Regions from separate parts of the Paenibacillus sp. FW126-R14 genome, predicted to be linked through region 1. Evidence: riboswitches for the same ligand, from Rfam matches in the RefSeq annotation. Region 1 holds a riboswitch; the other holds the start of a gene.
The links. Region 1 has a riboswitch for cobalamin ahead of AC3WRW_RS04510 (S-layer homology domain-containing protein). Riboswitches for the same ligand answer to the same signal wherever they lie in the genome.
Positions count from the first base shown of each region.

Region 2: it holds a riboswitch for cobalamin, as region 1 does, so the genes downstream of both, AC3WRW_RS10195 (ABC transporter substrate-binding protein) here and AC3WRW_RS04510 (S-layer homology domain-containing protein) in region 1, are expected to answer to the same signal.

Region 1 covers NZ_JBYTBS010000004.1:248,202-258,995, reverse strand. Annotated here, with positions in the region: gene metE (5-methyltetrahydropteroyltriglutamate--homocysteine S-methyltransferase) at 1-1,368, shown strand, start outside; gene glyA (serine hydroxymethyltransferase) at 1,425-2,672, shown strand; gene AC3WRW_RS04515 (NUDIX domain-containing protein) at 2,807-3,301, shown strand; cobalamin riboswitch at 3,331-3,536, shown strand; gene AC3WRW_RS04510 (S-layer homology domain-containing protein) at 3,690-10,794, shown strand, end outside.
Region 2 covers NZ_JBYTBS010000011.1:6,282-17,075, reverse strand. Annotated here, with positions in the region: gene cobU (bifunctional adenosylcobinamide kinase/adenosylcobinamide-phosphate guanylyltransferase) at 1-581, opposite strand, end outside; gene cobT (nicotinate-nucleotide--dimethylbenzimidazole phosphoribosyltransferase) at 608-1,690, opposite strand; gene AC3WRW_RS10205 (heme ABC transporter ATP-binding protein) at 1,709-2,491, opposite strand; gene AC3WRW_RS10200 (FecCD family ABC transporter permease) at 2,497-3,534, opposite strand; gene AC3WRW_RS10195 (ABC transporter substrate-binding protein) at 3,535-4,551, opposite strand; cobalamin riboswitch at 4,700-4,841, opposite strand; gene AC3WRW_RS10190 (hypothetical protein) at 4,907-5,437, opposite strand; gene AC3WRW_RS10185 (aspartyl-phosphate phosphatase Spo0E family protein) at 5,497-5,763, opposite strand; gene AC3WRW_RS10180 (aminotransferase class I/II-fold pyridoxal phosphate-dependent enzyme) at 5,831-7,036, opposite strand; gene AC3WRW_RS10175 (Lrp/AsnC family transcriptional regulator) at 7,052-7,543, opposite strand; gene AC3WRW_RS10170 (hypothetical protein) at 7,720-8,016, opposite strand; gene cysK (cysteine synthase A) at 8,162-9,085, opposite strand; gene AC3WRW_RS10160 (MFS transporter) at 9,154-10,467, opposite strand; gene AC3WRW_RS10155 (hypothetical protein) at 10,587-10,794, opposite strand, start outside.

The DNA of each region.
Region 1 (10,794 bases):
GAACTCAATCAGTTCGTATCGACCGAACAACTGCTTGTCCAATCTTCTTGCAGCTTGCTACATGTCCCTGTAACGACAGAGCGGGAGACGAAGCTTGCTCCTGAACTGAAAGATGCGCTCGCCTATGCCGAGGAAAAACTGGATGAGTTAGTCTTGATTACGAAAGCATTGTCCTCAGGCAGCGCTGGGATCGCAGAGGAATTGGAGAAATGCGATCGTGCGCTTCAAGCTCTTCAGCAATCGGAGGCCCGCAACCGTAGCGATATTCAGCAAAAGGTCGCTGAACTTCGCGTTCAGCAGCCGGAACGTGTCCGTCCTTTCGCCGAGCGTCATGTCGCGCAACAAGCCAAATGGCAGCTGCCGCTTTTTCCAACTACAACCATCGGAAGTTTCCCGCAGTCTGCGGAAGTTCGCAAAGCGCGACAATTATGGCGTAAAGGCGAGTGGAGCCATGAGCAGTATGCGGCGTTCATTCGGGAGCAAATCGATATCTGGATCAAACTTCAAGAGGAGATCGGAATAGACGTTCTCGTTCACGGGGAATTTGAGCGTACCGATATGGTTGAATTTTTTGGTGAAAAGCTTGCCGGCTTTGTGTTTACACAAAACGGATGGGTGCAATCGTACGGATCCCGCTGCGTGAAGCCTCCGGTAATTTTCGGGGATGTCGCTTTCACGGGAGAGATGACTGTCGAAGAAACCAAGTATGCACAGTCTCGCACAAGCCGTCCGGTGAAAGGAATGCTAACTGGACCGATCACAATTATGAACTGGTCGTTCGTCCGCGAAGACATCCCGCGCGAACATATTGCGTACCAACTCGCTTATGCGCTTAGACAAGAAGTTGAGGCGCTTGAGAACGCCGGCATCGGCATGATTCAGGTCGACGAACCTGCCGTGCGCGAAGGACTCCCGCTGAAGGAAGAGGAACAAGCCGAATATCTCGCATGGGCGGTCAAAGCTTTCCGCATCGCAACCTGCACAGTGCAGGAAACAACACAAATTCATACGCATATGTGCTATTGCGAATTTCATGACATGATTGATTCAATCGAAGCGATGGACGCTGATGTCATTTCCATTGAGACTTCCCGCAGCCATGGCGAATTGATTCATAGCTTCGAATTGAATACTTATAAGCTGGGCATCGGTTTAGGGGTATACGATATTCATAGCCCGAGGGTTCCGAGTATCGACGAAATGACGAGTATGATCGAACGCGCTCTGCGTGTATTGGATCCTAAGTTGTTCTGGATCAATCCGGATTGCGGTCTGAAAACCCGCGGACAGGAAGAGACCGTTGCTTCTTTACGCAACATGGTGGAAGCGACGAAAATTGCTCGTGTAAAACATACGGATTCAAACTAAGATCTGTAAAGCTTTTAAACGAATAGAAACAATCTTATTTTAAGGAGAAAGTTACTGTGGAGCAATTACGTCAACAAGATCCTAAAATTGTAGAAGCTATGAATTTGGAGATTGGCCGTCAACGCGACAAAATCGAATTGATCGCTTCAGAAAACTTTGTTAGTGAAGCTGTTTTGCAAGCGATGGGAACAGTCTTGACAAACAAATATGCAGAAGGCTACCCAGGTAAACGCTATTACGGTGGCTGCGAGCATGTCGATATCGTTGAGGACATCGCGCGTGATCGTGCAAAAGAATTATTCGGCGCTGAGCACGCAAACGTGCAGCCGCATTCCGGAGCACAAGCGAATTTGGCTGTTTATTTGGCCGCTCTTCAACCCGGAGATACGGTTCTTGGCATGAATCTGGCGCATGGCGGTCACTTGACGCATGGCAGTCCCGTTAATGCTTCCGGTATCTTGTATAACTTTATTCCTTACGGAGTCAGAGAAAGCGATGGGTATATCGATTATAACGAGGTTCGTAAATTGGCCTTCAAGCATAAGCCCCGTATGATCGTGGCCGGTGCCAGCGCATATCCACGCACCATTGATTTCGAAGCTTTAGGTTCGATCGCGAATGATGTAGGCGCGTTGTTCTTTGTGGACATGGCTCACATTGCCGGGCTGGTTGCAGCAGGGTTACATCCTAGCCCTGTTCCATACGCCCATTTCGTTACGACGACTACGCATAAAACGCTTCGCGGCCCCCGCGGCGGTATGATTCTTTGCCGCAAGCCTTGGGCTGCAGCGATTGATAAAGCCGTATTCCCCGGAACGCAAGGCGGACCTTTGATGCATATCATCGCCGCTAAAGCCGTTGCTTTTGGCGAAGCGCTCCAACCGGCTTTTAAAACGTATGCTCAAAATGTTATTAATAACGCCAAAACATTATCAGAAGAACTTCTGGCAGAAGGTGTTGATCTTGTATCCGGAGGTACGGATAACCATCTGATGCTGATCGACCTGCGCAGTCTTAACATCAGCGGAAAAGAAGCTGAACACTTGCTGGATGAAGTCGGAGTAACGGTGAACAAAAACGCGATTCCGTTCGACCCCGCTAAACCGATGATTACAAGCGGAGTTCGGATCGGTACTCCGGCAGTTACGGCCCGCGGCATGGATCAAGAAGCTATGAAAACAATTGCCAAAATCATAGCTCTGACATTGAAAAATCCATCGGATGAAGCGGTGCACAATAAAGTGCGCGGTATGGTAAATGATCTGACAGCACAATTCCCACTTTATCCGGGCTTGAGCTACTAAGAGAGCGAACCGCGAGGGAGCATATCCTATTTTGCCTTAAATTTGGGCACAGTATTTGATCTTCGGATCAAATACTTTTTTTATTTAGTAGAAGTGTTTAAAAGTATCTCACAAAAAGTAAGTTGGTGGTCATCGTGATTTATGAGTTTTCCGGAGCTTTGCCAAATCAAAATATACTATTATCCAAGGAATGTCTAATGGAAGAAGCGAATTGTGTCCTGATTTTTGCTTTCTTTCAAGGGAAATTGGTTCTTGTTAAACATCGTTGTCGCGGTTGGGAATTGCCTGGAGGGAGCAGGGAAGAAGGGGAGACCGATCTGCAAACGGTGATCAGGGAGATGTATGAAGAGGCTGGAGGAGAACTCGATTCGATTGAAAGGATTGGACAATATTTGATTTTCGAAAAAGATCATCTTGCCTTTGTGAAAAATATTTATGCTGCAAAGGTTAGGAGGCTTAGAGAGCTGCCGGGCGGGTTTGAAACTGACGCTGTCATGCTGGCAGATGCCATTCCGAAACAGTTTGAGATTATGAATGATCCAACATTTAGCCCCTTAATGAAAGACAAAGTATATTTGATTGCCTCCGAATGGGTTAAGGATCATCCTATGAATCTACTGGACAAATAAAAGATTAACAGCTAGTATGGGCAGTATAACTAAATAAATGCAAATAAGGTGTACAATCGATCACAAAGACGAAAGTGCTTAAAAGGGAAGTCAGGTGCAACACCTGCGCGGTCCCGCCACTGTAAATGCGGAGTTGCTTTTCTATCAGGCCACTGTCCCCACTTGAGGGGATGGGAAGGCGAAAAGTTTACGAGGATGCATGAGCCAGGATACCTGCCTATTTTGCTTGTCGCACTGTTTCTCCGGGGGGTGAGAAATTAGTTGGCATTGCTATGTCATTTTTGGCATACGCATGTAGTTTTTTTATGTTGGAATCAAAGGTAAACCCCACCTGTGGGGTTTGCCTTTTTTTGCTTTTTAAGAAACTTGAAGGAGAGATAAGAACAGTATGTTAAGCAAATTGCATCGTAAAGCTATGTCGTCCTTTTTAGCATTAGTAATGACATTATCTGTATTATTCAACGTCATTGCGCCAGCTAATCCAGTTTTCGCTGCGAATCAAGGACCTGTTTCAGTTGCGCTTCACGTCGAAGGACCGCAAGGTCTTATCCACGAAGGAGTGGCGGAAGGTTCAAATGCGTTAGAAGCGCTGCAAGCTGATTTAAGCAAAGCCCAAATTCCATTAGTCATTGAAAATTCACCCTATGGTCCGTATGTGACAGGAATTGATGGAATACACGCAGGACTATTTAACGGCTATGATGGATGGAACTTTGCCGTCAAGCGTCAAGGACAATGGATCATACCTGCTGTAGGCATGGATCAGTTTGAATTAGAAAGCAATGACCAAGTTAGTGTGTATTACGGTGATTTTACTACGCAATTGGTTCAATCCATTTCGATTCAACCAGGTGATGTCAAGGCCAACCAGCCTTTCTCTGTTACGGTAACGAAGAGCACTTATGATTGGACAAATAACCAATTTATTAACTCTCCGGCTAGCGGTGTGAAAGTAACTGTCGGTGGGACAGCCATCGTAACGAATCCGAGCGGTATAGCTGCATTTGACAAAGGCGTAAGTGCAGGAAATTACTCGCTTGAAGTTACGGATTATCGTGCGAAATCAGCACCGGGAATCGTCAGAGCTACTCAGCCATTGACTGTAAGTACGGTACCGGCCATTCCGGTTGGGAATCTAACGCTTTCCGTTGAGAAATTTACTTTAGGGCAAGGTTATTTTAAAGAGCCGGTTAAAGTTCCTTTTTACGAAGGTGAAAATGTAGCAGCTGTACTCACGCGCGTTTTGGGTGAGGATAATATACTGCATACCGGAACTATTGAAGAACGTTTTTACTTATCTAGGATTAAAGACGCTAGCACTCAAGTAAATGTGCCCAATTATATCAAAGAGCAAATGAATGCGGATGGAGTTCAATTAGGAACAAAGAATAATGAGCAGTGGCTGGGAGAATTCGATTATACATCTATGTCTGGGTGGATGTATGCCGTAAATAATGCTTTCCCAAATGTAGGGATGTCCGACTATATTCCTCATGATGGCGACGTCGTGCGGACTCAGTTTACTGTGTATGGCTTTGGAGCATCGCTGGGGGGCGACGAGTGGAGTCCCGGCTTTATACAAACAGCTAACAAGGATGCACTGACGGCTAGGATCGCAGAGATTAACAGCGATCCGAATAAAGCAGCGATTCTATCTAATGCTGTTGTTAAATCCCTATATGATCAAGCGTATTCGTTGCTTACCAATATGGAAAGCAAGCAGAATGACATTGATAGCATGGTAGCCAGTCTGAACGGTAATGTTAAACCGACAATTAAAGTAACCGGGATAACGGATAAGCAAGAAGTATCCCAGGCTAACATTAGCTTTAATGTGGAAGCGACGGATAACACCTCGGCTGTCATTACACCCGTAGTCAAGTTGAATGGAACTGTTATCTCGAAGACAGGCGGAGCTTACAATGTCGTTCTAAGCGCAGGAATAAACACAATTGCCATCACTGCCAAAGGTGCATTCGGCAATACGGTAGAGCAAAATCTCACCATAACGTACAAAGCTAGTGTTGTAAACAATACGAAAGAACAGTTGAATAAAAACTTAGCCTATATTCTAAAAACGGTAGATAAACCGAAGTTTGGAACTGGCGGCGGAGAATGGTCTGTTCTTTCATTGGCCAGAGCTAACTATTCGGTACCTGATGGCTATTATCAATCGTACTATGACAATGTAGCTAGTACAGTAAAAGATAAAATGATTGCGAATGCCGGAGTTTTGGATAAAACAAAAGGTACAGAGCATTCAAGAGTCATCCTGGGATTAACTTCGATTGGCAAAGATCCCAAAGATGTTGGAGGCTATGATCTTTTACAGGCACTTTCGGATTATGATTATGTCATTAAACAAGGCATGAATGGTCCAATCTTCGCTCTTCTTGCATTCGATTCTAAGAACTACATAATTCCCTCAGCTGCAGAAGGAAAAGTACAAACTACTAGAGATAATCTCATTAAGTATTTGATAGATGGAGAATCAAACAAAGGTAACGCCGATCAAGGAGGCTGGGGACTTTCTCCTGGTGGTAAACCTGATGTCGATCTCACTTCAATGACGATGCAAGCACTTGCTCCGTATGCTCAGACGAAAGAAGATGTCAAAGCAGCACTAGCTAGAGCTGTTAGTTGGCTTTCCAAAACTCAAAATAGTGAAGGAAGCTATACAAGCTTCGGAAGTACAAGCAGCGAGAGTCTGTCACAGGTGGTAACCGCATTATCGGCAATCGGTATAGATTCAAACACAGACTTAAGATTTATTAAAAATGGTAAATCCGCTTTGGATGCTTTAATGTCATTTGCCGTAGCCGAAGGCGGCTTTAAGCATGTTAAAACAGGAAAAGTAGATTCTATGGCAACTGATCAAGGCACGTATGCACTTGTAGCCTATGATCGATTCGTGAATGGAAGCAACCGTCTGTATGACATGACGGATGTTGATACAGAAAAACCAAGCATCACCGTAACCGGTCTAACGAATAACCAAGAAGTATCCCAGCCAAATCTGAACTTTGGAGTTCAAGTAACCGATAACCGACCTGGAGTAATCACAACGGTAGTTAAGCTAAACGGAAATGTTGTCAACGTAGTAGATGGAGTATACAAAGCTGCTCTTCGTGTTGGAGCAAATACAATTACTGTTACTGCAACAGATTCTTCTGGCAATACGGCGGAGCAGATTTATACAGTTACATTTGTTGTTGATACAGAAAAACCAAGCATAAGCGTAACCGGCCTAACGAATAACCAAGAATTTTCAGAGCCAACTCTGAACTTTGGAGTTCAAGTAACCGATAATCGACCTGGAGTAATCACAACGGTAGTAAAGCTAAACGGAAATGTCGTCAACGTAGTAGATGGAGTATACAAAGCTGTTCTTCGTGTTGGAGCAAACACAATTACTGTTACCGCAATTGATACTTCTGGCAATACGGCGGAGCAGACCTATACAGTTACATTTGTTGATACAGAAAAACCGAAATTAATTATCAGTGGCCTAACGAATAACCAAGAAGTATCCCAGCCAAGCCTAAGCTTTAGTGTTGACGTGACAGATAACAGCTCTGAAGTTATCACACCGGAAGTGAAGCTGAACGGGTCAGTCATTCCCAAGGTTGATAATAAATACAACATTGTTCTTAACGCCGGAGCAAACACAATCTCTGTAAAAGCGACGGATGCATCTGGTAATACAACAGAACAAACTTATATAGTAACTTATCAACCTGTAGTAGAAGATACAGAAAAACCAAGCATAACCGTAACCGGTCTAACGAATAACCAAGAAGTATCCCAGCCAAATCTAAGCTTCGGAGTCCAAGTATCCGATAATAGACCTGGAGTAATCACAACGGTAGTAAAGCTAAACGGGACAGTAATCCCTAAGGCTGATGAAAAATACAACGTTGTTCTTACAGCTGGAGCAAACACAATCACTGTTTCTGCCACTGATGCCTCCGGGAATACAGCTGAGCAATCGTTTACGATTACTTACAAAGCTAATACGGTAAGCAACCCGAAACAACTTTTAAATAAGAATCTAGCCTATATTGTGAAAACGGTAGATAAACCGGTTTTTGGTACAGGTGGCGGGGAATGGTCCGTCCTTTCCTTGGCAAGGGCCAATTATTCCGTCCCGGATGGCTATTACCAGTCTTATTACAATAATGTAGAACAAGAAGTAAAATATTTAATGGCTGAAAACTCAGGAGTTTTGGATAAATCAAAAGGAACAGAGCACTCAAGAGCGATTCTTGGCCTAGCTTCTATTGGAAAAAATCCAAAAAAAGTCGGGGGCTATGATCTTACGCAGGCACTTTCGGATTATGATTATGTCAATAAGCAAGGCATAAATGGCCCTATTTTCGCCCTCATTGCGTTTGATACCAAAAACTTTGTTATTCCGGTCGTACAGGCAGGGAAAAAACAAGTTACAAGAGATAAGCTGATCGATTCTATTTTAGAAAAAGAAGTAAATAAAGGAACAAGCAAAGCCGCCGGATGGTCGTTAGAACCAGGTAAAACTGATGTCGATATAACGTCAATGGCACTGCAAGCTCTTGCACCTTATTATTCTACAAGACAAGACGTAAAAAGCGCCGGAGAGCGTGCAGTTGCTTGGTTGTCAAAAACGCAGGGCGAAGATGGCGGATTTGGCGAAAGCAGTGAAAGCATCGCGCAAGTCATTACCGCGTTAACTGCGTTAGGCATAGATCCAAACACCGATGAGAGATTTATTAAAAAAGGAAAATCTGCTCTAGATGCCTTAATGTCATTTGCAGCAGCGGATGGCGGCTTTAAGCATATTAAATCGGGAGCCGTCGATGGCATGGCTACGGATCAAGGCACATATGCATTAGTAGCCTATGATCGATTCGTGAATAGAAACAATCGTCTGTATGATATGACGGATGTCCCTACTTTAGGCGAAAATGAGCTCCCGTTACCGAGCGGCGATACCCCTAAGATTGAGATCCCGACCGACAATAAAGACTACATCGTTCCTGTAACGAATGCCGATGCAAATAAAGAAATAACGATAGTAATTCCTAGCAATAATCTTTCGAAAATTCAAGTCAATTTGCCTTCGAACAGCAGCTTGCCTCAAATTGAGGCTGTCAAAGGCAGCATCTCCATGGTCATTCCTAAGGGAGCCCAAATTATTAGCGGGGATTCTTCTGGATTGGAGTTAATTACAACCAATGATGCAACGAGTTCTTCATTAAAAGATAAAATAAACACAATCATTGCGAACGGCAAGAAACTGGATACCGTTCATCAGGCCATCACGCTTGGCGGTACTAACCGAGTAGAGTTTAATCAATTTGTCACTTTGACTTTCACTGGCATGAAAGGCAAAGATGCTGCCTTTATCCAGAATGGATCACTGAACTCGATTCAGAAGTTTGGAAACGACGAGGCAGGTAAAGCCAGCGAAAAAAATGAGTATGCCTATGACAGCGGCAACGATCTGATTGTCAAAACGAAGCATTTTACCGATTTTATCGCTTTCTCCACAAGTACGGTTGTTGTGACGCCAGGCGGTCCTGGAGGAACGAATCCACCAACAACTGCACAAGTAAGCTTATCTGTAGATAAGCTTACGATTAACAAAGGTTATGTAATATCTGAATCGAATGTTGAACTAAAGTCTGGGGATTCGGTTTGGAGCGTGTTCCAGAGAGAACTAAACAGTCGTGGAATTAGCTATATATCTAAATGGTATAAAAAATATAATAGTATCTATGTCGAATCTATTGATGGCGATGGTGAGTTCGACCATGGCAGTGGCAGTGGATGGATGTACAGTGTAAATGGTACTTACCCAGGTTATGGAGCTAGTTCGTATGTCTTAAAGCAGGGTGACAAGATCCAATGGCGTTACACAACAAATCTGGGTGTAGATTTAGGAGTTGCACTTCCTGATACACCGTTAACAGGGCCATCTGGAGGCATTATTCCGAATGACAAAAAACAAGTCATCGAAATCCCTGATAATCTGGATAAAGATTACACCTTGAACATTACGAAGGAAATGAAAGACAAAGAACAGATCTTGGTTAACATTCCTAATGTGAAGGCAAAAGTCATTCTAAATTTAGAGGCTGTTCAAGACAACATTCCACAAATCACCGCTACTAAAGGCGATATCACCGTTTCAATTGATAAGGGTACGGCGTTGAAGTCGGGAGATCGCAACGTAGAGTTCCTAACTTCCTTAAGTACCGACGATACCAATCTTATTCAACTTGTCCAAAGCAGTCTAAGCGTTGGAAGTACGAACCCTATTAAGCTGGTTCATGCTTTTGCCATGGGGAATGCGAATCAATCCGTTATTTTCGATAAGCCGCTTACTTTTGTCATCAAAGGTGCTAAAGATCAAAGTGTTGGATTTATCGAAGGGAATACCTTTACACCGATTGAGATTTATGAGTCGGAAGCCAAAGGTGCCGAGGCTGTAAAAGGGAATGAAAAAATTACCTATGCATTTGTAAAAGACAACGATCTTATCATTAAAACAAATCATTTCACGAATTTTGTTTCCTATTCTGTAGGTCAGCAGGAGACGGCGAAGCCGTTCGATCTGAAAAATCTGTATGCAGACACCCATGCCATTTCAAATTGGGCATTGGAGGCCAGTACAGAAGCCTCTCAGAAAGCATTTATTGACGGCAGCAATGGGAAATTTAATCCGCAAGCCACGATTACAAGAGCAGAGTTCACGAAGATTCTAGTGGGCGTTCTCGGAATAGACGTAAAGACGAGCAGCATCATTAACTTCAAAGACGTCTCTCAGCAGGATTGGTTCTATCCTTATGTGAATGCAGCGTATAAAGCAGGCTTTATTACAGGCTTCACGAACGATGAATTTCATCCTGACGAGAAACTGACAAGGGAGCAAATGGCGGTCATCATGGTCAAAGCGCTGGGCATTCAAGCCGGCGGGCAAGCGCCAACCATTAAAGACTTAGACCTTGTATCCGATTGGGCGAAAGATGATGTTCAAACGATTATGGCACATCAGCTTATGTCCGGATGGGACAACCGGTTCCAGCCTAGCGACGAGGTAACGCGTGAAATGGCAGCCGTTGTTGCTATGAGAGCTTACCACTATAAGAACGATGCTCAAAAAGAAACAGCTCAGCCCGATCTGCTTAAAAAAGCGCTTGTTGAGAAGCAAATTAACAAGACCGCTGCTTTCATGCAGCAAACCGTAACCGATCCAGTGGTAGCCTCCATTGGTGGAGATTGGACTGTATTTGGACTGGCACGCTCCGGCGTTCCAGTTCCAGATGCCTACTACGCCAAGTATTACGCCAATGTAGAGAAGATTTTAAAGGAAAAATCAGGCAAGCTGCACGCGGTAAAATACACGGAGTATGATCGGGTGATCCTGGGCCTCACGTCGATCGGCCGCGGCATTGATCAAGTAGCCGGCTACAACTTAAGAGAGTGGCTGGCTGATTATGACACTTTGATCA
Region 2 (10,794 bases), on a different contig from region 1:
ACTTTGCCTTCGCCTTTGCCTTCACCGAGCCGGTATGCAATGCTTTTTAACTCGATGGGGATACCGACCGTTACGAGAAACACTCTCTCGCACACTTCGGCTAAACGCTGATTCATCCGCCCCGCCAAGTCGCGGAACCTGCGGCCAAGCGGATATTCCGGCACAATGCCGTCTCCGACCTCATTCGTCACCAGAATGAGCTGTCCGCGGTAGCGGGAGACGGTATCTACCAGCTCCTCGACACAATCCATAACCAGCGCTGAAGCATTCTCTTCTCCTTCATACCGGAGCAGCCAGTTGCTTAACCAGAGCGTTAAGCAATCGACCAACACAACGGCCTCCTCGCCGCTCTCGTCCAGTTGGTTCAAGAGCCCGCACAGCCGGAACGGCTCCTCCCGGGTATCCCACGGATACCCGGAGTTGAGCCTCGTCTGCCGGTGCAGACCAACCCGCTCCCTCATTTCCTCATCGTAGATGTGGGAGGTCGCGATATAAATCCCCCGCTCGCTGCTCTGCATCGCAAGCTTCTCGGCGAACGAACTTTTGCCGCTGCGCGCGCCGCCCGTTACCAAAACCGCCATGGCGCCTTCGCCTCCTTCCCTGCTGCCTACTCTCGCGACACGCCTGCGCTTTCGAATGTCGCCATCTCTCTCATGATCTTGCCTGCGGCCTCGATCAAGTTAAAGACAAGCACCGCGCCTGTTCCTTCGCCCAGGCGCATATCCATCTGCAGCATCGCAGAGAGGCCGACAGCCTCGAGCATCTTCACATGCCCCTGCTCCTGCGATAAGTGCGAGGCGAGCATGTACGGCGCGCTTAGCGGCGCCAACCGGCTCGCCACGAGCGCCGCCGCCGACGAGATGTAGCCGTCGACGACAACCGGGCAACGATTCTTCGCTGCGCCAAGAATCACGCCTACCAGTCCGGCGATCTCCAATCCGCCGACTTTGCTCAATACCTCAAGCGCGTAGTCTCCGCTTGAGCGGTCCGCCGCATTGTCCTTCGCCGGGCGCAGCCCGTTCACGTCCAATGCCCTGTTGACGACCGCTTGCTTGTGCAGCATCTTGGCATCGTCAATGCCTGTTCCGCGGCCTACGGATATTTCGGCGTCTACGCCTGCCAGCGCGCATAACATGGCTGCGCTGGCCGTTGTATTGCCAATCCCCATCTCGCCGGTAGCGAAGAGACGGTACCCCTTCTCCGCCAGCTCATCCACAATTTGCACGCCCGTTTCTATGGCTTGTACCGCTTCTTCCAGCGTCAATGCCGCTTCACGCGCCATGTTGCGAGATCCTTTCCTGACCTTGCGCGACACCAGATGCGTGTGTTCCAAATCTGCATTGACTCCCATGTCCACGCATACTACGTCTGCTCCCGCGTGTCTGGCAAGTACGTTAACCGCCGCACCGCCATGAAGGAAGTTCAGCACCATCTGCGGCGTAACTTCCGCCGGGAACGCGCTGATGCCTTCTTCGCAAACGCCATGGTCGCCAGCCATCACAATGACCGCTTTTTTATCAAAAACAGGCTTGACCTCTCCGGTAATCCCGGCAACTTGACGCGCAATATCTTCCAATTTCCCTAGGCTGCCCTGAGGTTTGGTTAATTGATTCAAATGATGGTTCGCTTCATTTACCTTCTCTGCATGAATGGGTTCGATAGCGTCAATTATAGCTTGCAAGTTGCTCACATTTCATTCCTCCATTGCTTATTCGTACTTTTCAGGCTGCAATAAAATTTGTGGCGCTTGGTTGACAGGGTGTTGCAGAACAATAGGCTCTGTTCCGTAGACCTCTGTAATCAGCTTGCTGGTAATGATCTCATGGGGCGTTCCTATCGCTGCCAGCATACCGTTATGTACCACCATCAGTCTGGTGCAATATTGGGCTGCCAAATTCAAATCGTGCAGGACAGCTACAACCGTTAGCTGCGATTCGCGCTGCCATTCCCGAATGTAGTCCATCATTTGCACTTGATATCCGATGTCCAGAAAAGTCGTAGGCTCATCCAGCATCAGCAAGCGCGGCTGCTGAGCCATCACTTTAGCAAGCGCTACCCGCTGCCGCTCTCCGCCGCTGAGACGCTCAATCGTACGTTCCACGAGCGGTTCCAAATGCAGCTTCCGGATGATCCCCTCAATTAATTGCTCAGCCTCGGCCGTATCCTCGCCAAGCCAATTCTGGAAGGGGTAGCGGCCCATTTCCACAACTTCACGAATGGTAAAGCCAACTGGCGGCAAAGCATCTTGCTGCAGAACAGCCAGCCATCTAGCCAGTTCTTTTCGCGAATAGGAAGATGCAGGCCGGTCATCCAGCAGGACCGATCCTCTTTTTACCGCATCAATCCCGGAAAGAAGGCGAAGCAGCGTCGATTTCCCGCTTCCATTAGGCCCTATAATGCCAAAAAACTCACCGTGTTTGACCTCAAAGCTCAAATTATCAAGTACTTGACGTTCATGAAAACTTTGAGAAAGCTGCTCCACTTTAATCATCTTGTTCAACCTCTTAACGTTTTCTTATCCTTATGAAGCAAATAAGCAAAGAACGGAGCGCCCAAAAACGCCGTTATGACACCGAGGGGAATCTCCGTCGGACTAAGCAGCGTACGAGCAAGCGTATCCGCCCACAAAACATAGATACCGCCGCCAATCGCAGATAACGGAATAATAAGACGATAATCCGGACCCACCAGCAGACGCACCAAATGCGGAACGATAAGTCCGACAAAACCGATGACCCCGGCTACGGATACAGCTGCTGCCGTGATGAAGGTAGCGACAATGAGCACTATCAACTTTGTTCGTTCTACATTCACCCCAAGATGGGCGGCCTGCCGCTCTCCCAGCGCCAGTAAATTCAAAGATCGTGCATAACTAAGCAGTACAACTAAGCCTATAATCAAGTAAGGCGAAATAATCGTGATGTACGGCCATCCCCGCATGGCCAAGCTGCCCATTAGCCAAAAAATAATTTCATTGATGACTTGTTTGGAAATGGACACCATGAAGGATACGATCGCGCCAAGAAAAGCCTGCATGACGACACCTGACAAAATAAGCGTCTCCATCTTCAACTTTCCGTCGATTTGAGCCAGCCTAAGAACCAAGAACAGTGACAGGAGTCCCGTGACAAACGCAACAATCGGAATAGACCACTGGCCAAACCAAGCCATCTGCAGTCCGAAATAGATTAAAAATGCCGCTCCAACCGATGCGCCGGAAGAAACACCGAGTGCATAAGGATCAGCAAGCGGATTCCGCAGAACGCCCTGGAAGGCAGCACCCGCCACAGAGAGGGACGCCCCTACGAGAATTCCGAGCAGCACGCGCGGGAAACGCACTTTATTGATGATCTGCTCCGCCGATTGCTGCCAACTGGCATCGATATAGTCACCTATCCATGGTATATGTTTACCCAGAATGCCCGCAATTTGAAGAACTGGGAGATTGGCTGTCCCCACCGATAAACTTGCCAAAATAGAAAGAAGAAGGAGTATACCTCCTACTCCTCCCCACAGCATTAGTTTTCTTTTCATTTATTTCACCAGTTCGGGATAAATGCCTTTCGCCATTTCCAGCAGTCCATCCGTCAGTCTCGGTCCAGGACGGCTGAGCATGTTCTGATCTAAGCCGACCACCTGCTTATTTTTCACAGCATCAATAGCATCCCAACCGCTTCTTGTACGAATGATTTCATCCAGCGGCTTCTTGCTTTTGCTATCGACAACTCCGTTCGCGAACAGAATGACAGCCGGGTTTTGCGCAATGATTTTCTCTTCGCTGATTTGGTACCAGCCTTTTCCGTCGCCTGCTACATTAATGCCCCCGGATAACTTGATCAACTCATCCATGAATTCGCCGCTGCCGACCGTCCAGCCCGGGCTGAATTCAATATAAACTTTTTTCTTATTTTCCTGCCTCACGTCTTTCACCGCATTAACAACTTTCTGGCGGTCCGCCTTCATCTTAGCGACCACTTTCTCCGCTTGTTCCTGACGATCTGTAATTAAACCGTACGTTTCAATGTTCGCCATTGCGTCATCCAACGTTTTGGGCTCCACTTTAAACACGTTGATATTCATTTGACGCAGCTTCTCCACCGTGTCAGCTTTCATCGAGACACCTGTGAATACGATACTTGCATTGGTGGCGATTAAAGCTTCCTGGTTAGGCTTTGTGATACTGCCTAGTTTCGGCTTCGACTTCGCTGCTTCGGGATAATCGTCAAAATCAGATACGCCTACGATATTAGCATCTAATCCAAGGGCAAACAAAGCTTCCGTTTCTGCCGGGGAAACAGACGCAATCCGCTCTGGCGCTTTGTCAAAAGTGAACTCTTTGCCTGTTGCATCCTTAACTTTCAACGGATAGGCCGTCTTTTTTGCAGGAGCAGGCGCTGTTGTTGCGCTAGGCGCTTTCGTCCCCTCTCCGCCAAGCTTGGACGGATTCGTAATCTCCGCTTCTTTCTTACCGCATGCCGCTAAGCTGACGGCTGTTGTTAAGGCGACCGTCAGGATTAGTGCTTTCTTCATCCATTTTTTTTGCATTTGCATGATGCAGCCTCTCTCTCACCGTATTTTATTTCGATTGATCCTAATAAAAAGCCCCTCTGCTCCTAAGGAACAAAGGGGACGATAAATCGCGGCGTTCAGCAACCTGCCGGTCACTTCCTGATTTAACGCGATCCTTTTCCTCGAAGGATGTCGTAACGGCACCATGGCAGGTATCCTGACTTTCCGGCAAAATTTGACCTTCCGGATTACAGTGGCGGGACCGCGCCGGACTTTAACCGGCTTCCCTTTTAAGCGGCAAATGGTTCGAAACACTCGCGCGTTTGCTGAATTCGTTTGCCGGCACCAATGGCTGTATATTGGACACTCAATCTATTTGTCGATTATAGACGTCTTGCTACTTTTGTGCAATCACTTTAAGCACTTGCTTTGCTTCTTCCAGCTTCGGCGCATTGACAGGAATGAAAGCAACAAGCCCTTTGCCTTCAAAGCCTTGTTCCTTCATCCACTTGTTTCCTGCGAGCGGAATTCCATACAGATGCTTCTCTGCAGGCTTGCCCTCTTCTGCAATTTCGATGACCCCGTCCGGGTAATCCTCAGGCTTGATCGTTTCGTCCAAAGAAACGAATCCAGCTTGGCTGCTCAATCCCTTGAACTGCTCGTCCGCCAAAATAAAGATGCCGTTGCCTCCTGCCGCCAGCTCGACGATCATTTTCTCCATAGAGAAAATAGGCGATGTATTCAGCTTGATGGTAGGAGTCTCACCGATCTTCGATTTTAACGACGCCTCAAGCTTCTCTCCTGCGTCGCTCGGGAAACCATTTTGACCCATAACAAATATAGACACATCCGGCTTCGGTCCGCCGCACCCCGCCAGCAGCACCATAAGCGTCGACATCAGCATTACCAACAGCAATTTCAATTTCATGTTGTAAAAGTACCTCCGTATGATCTAAATATATCGATAGTCGCGAGAAAAGCCGGTTTTCACCGACTTTTCTTTCCATCATTCATATATTCATTTATTTTGAGATCAAGTATCGTACTGAGTTCTACGACGGAATCCGATGTCATTTCTTCCCCGTCAAGAACCATCTGCTCCAGCCTGCGCCGCAGAGAATGTATCTCTTCTTCCAGTAAGTTCAGGGAGTTACGTCTCTTAGCATGCTTAGTCAACCAACGTTGTCCGAAATCTTGTTCATTAATTTGCATATGTTTTCGATAGGTAGATAGTTGGTATTCCAAAAAAGCCATGCTCATCCCTCCTTACTACAAGAATACCAGCTTTCAGCCATAATGAACATAGATTTTTAGAGTAGAATTACAATTTTCTCAGAAATTTTCCGATTCTCTCCAGTGCTTCATTCAGTTGAGAAACGCTGTAGGCATAAGAGCAGCGCAGGAAGCCTTCTCCGCCTAATCCAAAGACATCTCCCGGTACGGCAGCGACTTTAGCTTCGAACAAAAGCCTCTGGGCAAATTCATCTGAAGTTAGCCCTGTAGCGCTAATACTTGGGAATGCATAGAAAGCTCCTTGTGGTTCATGACACTCAAGTCCGATGTCGCGAAAACCCTTGACCACCAAACGTCTCCGTTGATTATAAGACTCTATCATGCGGTCTTTCTCTTCCAAACCATTCGTCAAAGCTTCATGCGCGGCAACCTGACCCATAACCGGTGCGCACATGACGGTATATTGATGGATTTTGGTCATAGCCGAAATAATTTCTTGATGACCGCAGGCATAGCCCATTCTCCAGCCTGTCATCGCAAAAGCTTTGGAGAACCCGCTAACCAAAATCGTACGGTCCTTCATACCGGGAACAGCCGCAAAGCTCACATGTTTCTGGCCATAAGTCAATTCCGCATAAATTTCATCCGAAATGACGATAAGATCGTTCTCTTCCACCACTTTAGCAATCGGCAGCCAGTCCTCATAAGTCATGATACCGCCTGTCGGATTGCTCGGATAGCACAGAATTAAAATTTTGGAACGCGGCGTAATCGCATCGCGAAGCGCCTTCTCCGTTAGCTTGAATTGATCCTTAGCGAAGGTTTCGATTCCGACGGGAACACCTCCGCTAATACTTGTAATTGGCGAGTATGAAATATAGCAAGGCTCCGGAATCAAAATCTCGTCTCCCTGAGTGACCAAGGCACGCAGGGCCAAGTCAATCGCTTCGCTGCCCCCGACGGTCACTAAGACTTCGTTCGACGGCTCATATTTCACCTTAAATGACGTATGCAAATATTCGGCAATGGCTTCACGAAGCTCAGGAATACCTGAGTTTGGCGTATATTTGGTTCTGCCACGCTCCAAGGAATACACCGCAGCCTCACGGACGTGCCACGGGGTAGAGAAGTCCGGTTCGCCAACGCCGAGAGAAATAATATCATCCTTGCTGTTGTTTACCAAATCAAAAAACTTCCGAATGCCTGAAGGCTTCATTTCACGTACGGCAGGTGCAAGATACTCCTGCATCGATTTTACTTTGCTCGGCTCTATAATTGTCTCATTTTTGATCATGGCGATACCTCTTCCTTACGGAGAGACCAGCATCCGATGATCATCTGCTTGATCCTCGAAAATGATGCCGTCTTGTTTGTATTTTTTTAAGATAAAATTCGTTTTGGTTGAAAGCACGCGATCAATCGGCGATAGTTTGTTAGATACGAAAGAAGCGACTTGTTTAAGGGAATGGCCTTCCACTTCAACAAGTAAATCATATGCGCCCGACATAAGATACACGGACTTGACCTCTGGATATAAGTAAATCCGTTCCGCAATTGCGTCGAACCCGCGTCCGCGTTCAGGCGTAATTTGCACTTCAATCAGGGCAGTAACCTTTTCGTCATCCACTTTGCTCCAATTTACGACTGTGGCGTACTTGACGATGACCTTATCCGCTTCCATCTCGCTTATCGCTCGCGCCACCTCGTCCTCCGCCGTTCCTAGCATTGTGGCGATGAGTTCCGCACTCCGGCGGGCGTCTTCTTTCAGTAGTTCGAGAATTTTAAGCTTCAAAGCATCCATGGTTAACCAACCTTTCTGTAATCGTATTCGTTCATCCTTTAATCTTACAATGAATTGCTGTCCTAATTCAATTACTCCGCTCACCTAATTTTCAGATAATTTGTGTATAATCGAAGTTTCCCGCGAAAAAACCAAAAAAGCCGCCTGAGACGAGGCAGCTTCATAAATGTAACGGGTTAGGATTGCGCGTGAACGATACCAAACTTGGATTCGGCTTTCAACAATTTGGACACCATATGCTCGATTTCACGATGTTCATACGCAGGACGCACATGAATGCTGGGCTCCATGGCCAAGCAGCCGATTCCGACGAGCGTATCTTCATCGTAAACTGAAATCACATATTGGGTTTGGAGACTGTCCCAGTTCACTTGGTTTTTCGCTCCGGTTTTTATGCATTCATTTGTATATGTTTGTATAAACTCATGTAATTGTTCATTTTCCGGATATGCATTAATATAAGCTAATTTCAAGATAATCCACCTTTCTAAACACGTGTTATTACTTCTATAATTATACTCAACCATGAATTTTTATTCAACATTTTTCTTGTAAAACAGAAAAAAATACGGCATCAAGGATGATTACATCCCATTGGCCGTATTTCCAGCATGTCAATTACTCAAAAAGGTCCATACTCAAATATCTTTCACCTGTATCCGGTGCGATGCAGAGCACCCTTTTCCCCGCTCCCAGCTTGCGGGCAACCTGCAGCCCCGTCCAAACCGACGCGCCGGCAGAAGGGCCCACGAGGATGCCTTCTTTGCTGGCCAAGTCCCTCATTGTTCGAATGGCATCGTCATCGGCCACCTGAACGATATGATCGTAGACACTTGTGTTCAAAATAGCCGGCACGAAGCCCGGGCTCGTCCCCACAAGCTTGTGAGGGCCTGGACTTCCTCCGGATAATACAGGAGAACCTTTAGGCTCCACCACATAAATCTGAATATCCGGCAGCTTCTCACGGAGCGCCTCGCCCGTTCCGGTGATCGTTCCGCCGGTGCCTGAGGTTGCGACGAAGGCATCCAGACGACCTTCCATTTGCTCCAAAATCTCAGGAGCCGTCGTGACCCGGTGAATGCTCGGATTCGCCGGATTCTCGAACTGCTGAGGGATATAGCTGTTCGGGATTTGATCCCTCAGCTCTTTCGCTTTGGCGATAGCGCCAGGCATCCGCAGTGCGGCTGGAGTAAGCACGACCTCTGCCCCATAAGCCTTGAGCAGATTGATTCGTTCTTTCGTCATATTATCCGGCATGATGAGAATCGCTTTATAGCCTTTGGCTGCGGCATTCATCGCCAAGCCAATCCCTGTATTGCCGCTCGTCGGCTCAATAATCGTCGCCCCGGGGCGGAGCTGCCCGTCTTTCTCCGCCTGCTCGATTAAATTAAATGCTGCACGGTCTTTCACACTGCCGCTTGGGTTAAAATACTCAAGCTTCACATACAATTCCGCATCGCCAGGCTCAACCAGGCGGTTAATACGTACCGCAGGCGTATCGCCGATCAGCTCTGTGATGCTGTTCACCATTTTTTTATGCATCAAGGGTTGCCCCCTCCTCTTCCCATTACAAACTCTATTCACATTTTTATCGGGAAGATCCTGAGATGTCAAGATTTAAATACGGAGAGCTGCCTTTTCATAAAATACCAACTAAAAAGCGTGGAGCTGCCAATCAACAACAAAAGCATATTAATAACCCATGGCGCCTTGCTCCAAGAAATCACAATAATAAACAAAAGAACGCCGCAGACCCTGCCAACATTCAAAGCAAGCTCACGGAGCACGATATACTCCTCCCTTTGCTTGGCGCTTTCTTCCGTCGAGCCAATCAGATCGAATACGGCTGAAACCATAGGCACGGAGTACATCGGGAAGAAGAGTGCAGACCCTAAACCAAAAATAAGCAAAGTGCTGTAACTCATCTTCCAGAAAAAAGGAACAATAATCGCCACCACCATAGCCGCACCGATCAACATACTAACATTGCGAAAACGCGGCTTAATAAACCGGCCTGCTGCCCAAAAACTGACAAGCGACACGGCCGAGGTCATCAGCACAAAATTTCCTAAGCTCGCTTCGCTCGAAGTGGAAATATAGACGAGCAGCGCAATCATAAAGCCGAAGACGCCTTCCCGTACTCCTTGAAAGACCAAAGCCAAGCTTACGCGCTTCCATGGTGTTTCCGCTTGCCGAAGGCTTCGAATGGGGAACATCCACTCGTACTTCCCTTGAACTTTTCTCTTTTTCAAAAAAAAGCTTATGATAACACCTAACAGAAAGATCCCTAGCGAGATTGAAAAGATCAATCGGTAGCCTGCAACATCCCCCAAGCTAACGATAAGCAGCCCCGAAATCCATGGGGCGATGATGCCTGCGCCTGATCCGAGCAGTCCTACAGAGCCGTTGAATCGATCGCGATTGTCAGGGTCCGTAACTTCAAAATAAACAACATTAAAGGCAACCCAGAACAACCCTGCAGAAATTCCTTGCACGATGCCCAGCCAAACGAAATAATGAAAACTATTTGCGCCCAGCCACAAAACCAGCATATAAAAAAGTGCCGAAACGGCGACACCTATGCGCAGACAATTCATTTTATTATGCTCCTTCACCCATTTCCCTGCTAACCAGAAGGTGACGGCCATCGTTAAATGGGTTGCTAATGTAAACCACCCGATTAAAGCGTAGTCATTTTTCGCCTTCCACAAATAAACCCCGACGAAAGTCCCCGATAAGGCATTAGCGCTGCCAAATAGCGTATGAACGATAAGCAAAAGAATCGCCTGTGCATCCAAACGGCCTTTTTTATGCGACTTGCTGTCCTGAACAGGTTGTTTACCGCGGCCTTCAAAATAATTGCTTCTCTTGCTCTCACTTGCTTTACCGGGATGCGTTCCCTGCATATGATGATCGTTTTGCATACTTCTCCTCGCCTTTCCCCGTGGATAAGAAATAGCTCTAGTTAAGCTTCCCCAATCGAGTGAAAATATGAGGTTTTTCCATACAAAAAACCGAATCCCTTAAGGACTCGGTTGTCTGCTTACTCCGATTTAATGCGTTCGACCATAAGTAAACGGTCTGTATCCGATAAGATTTTCTCAACTTTAAAACAGGAAGGACAAACATACACATTCACCGTGAAAGGGCCTGTCAGGAAGGCACTTCCCAACGTTTTGGGGATTTTCGGCGTGAAGGAGCTCTCGCTCACGACCTCATTCCCGGCAAGCAGCAGCAATTCATGACAGCTG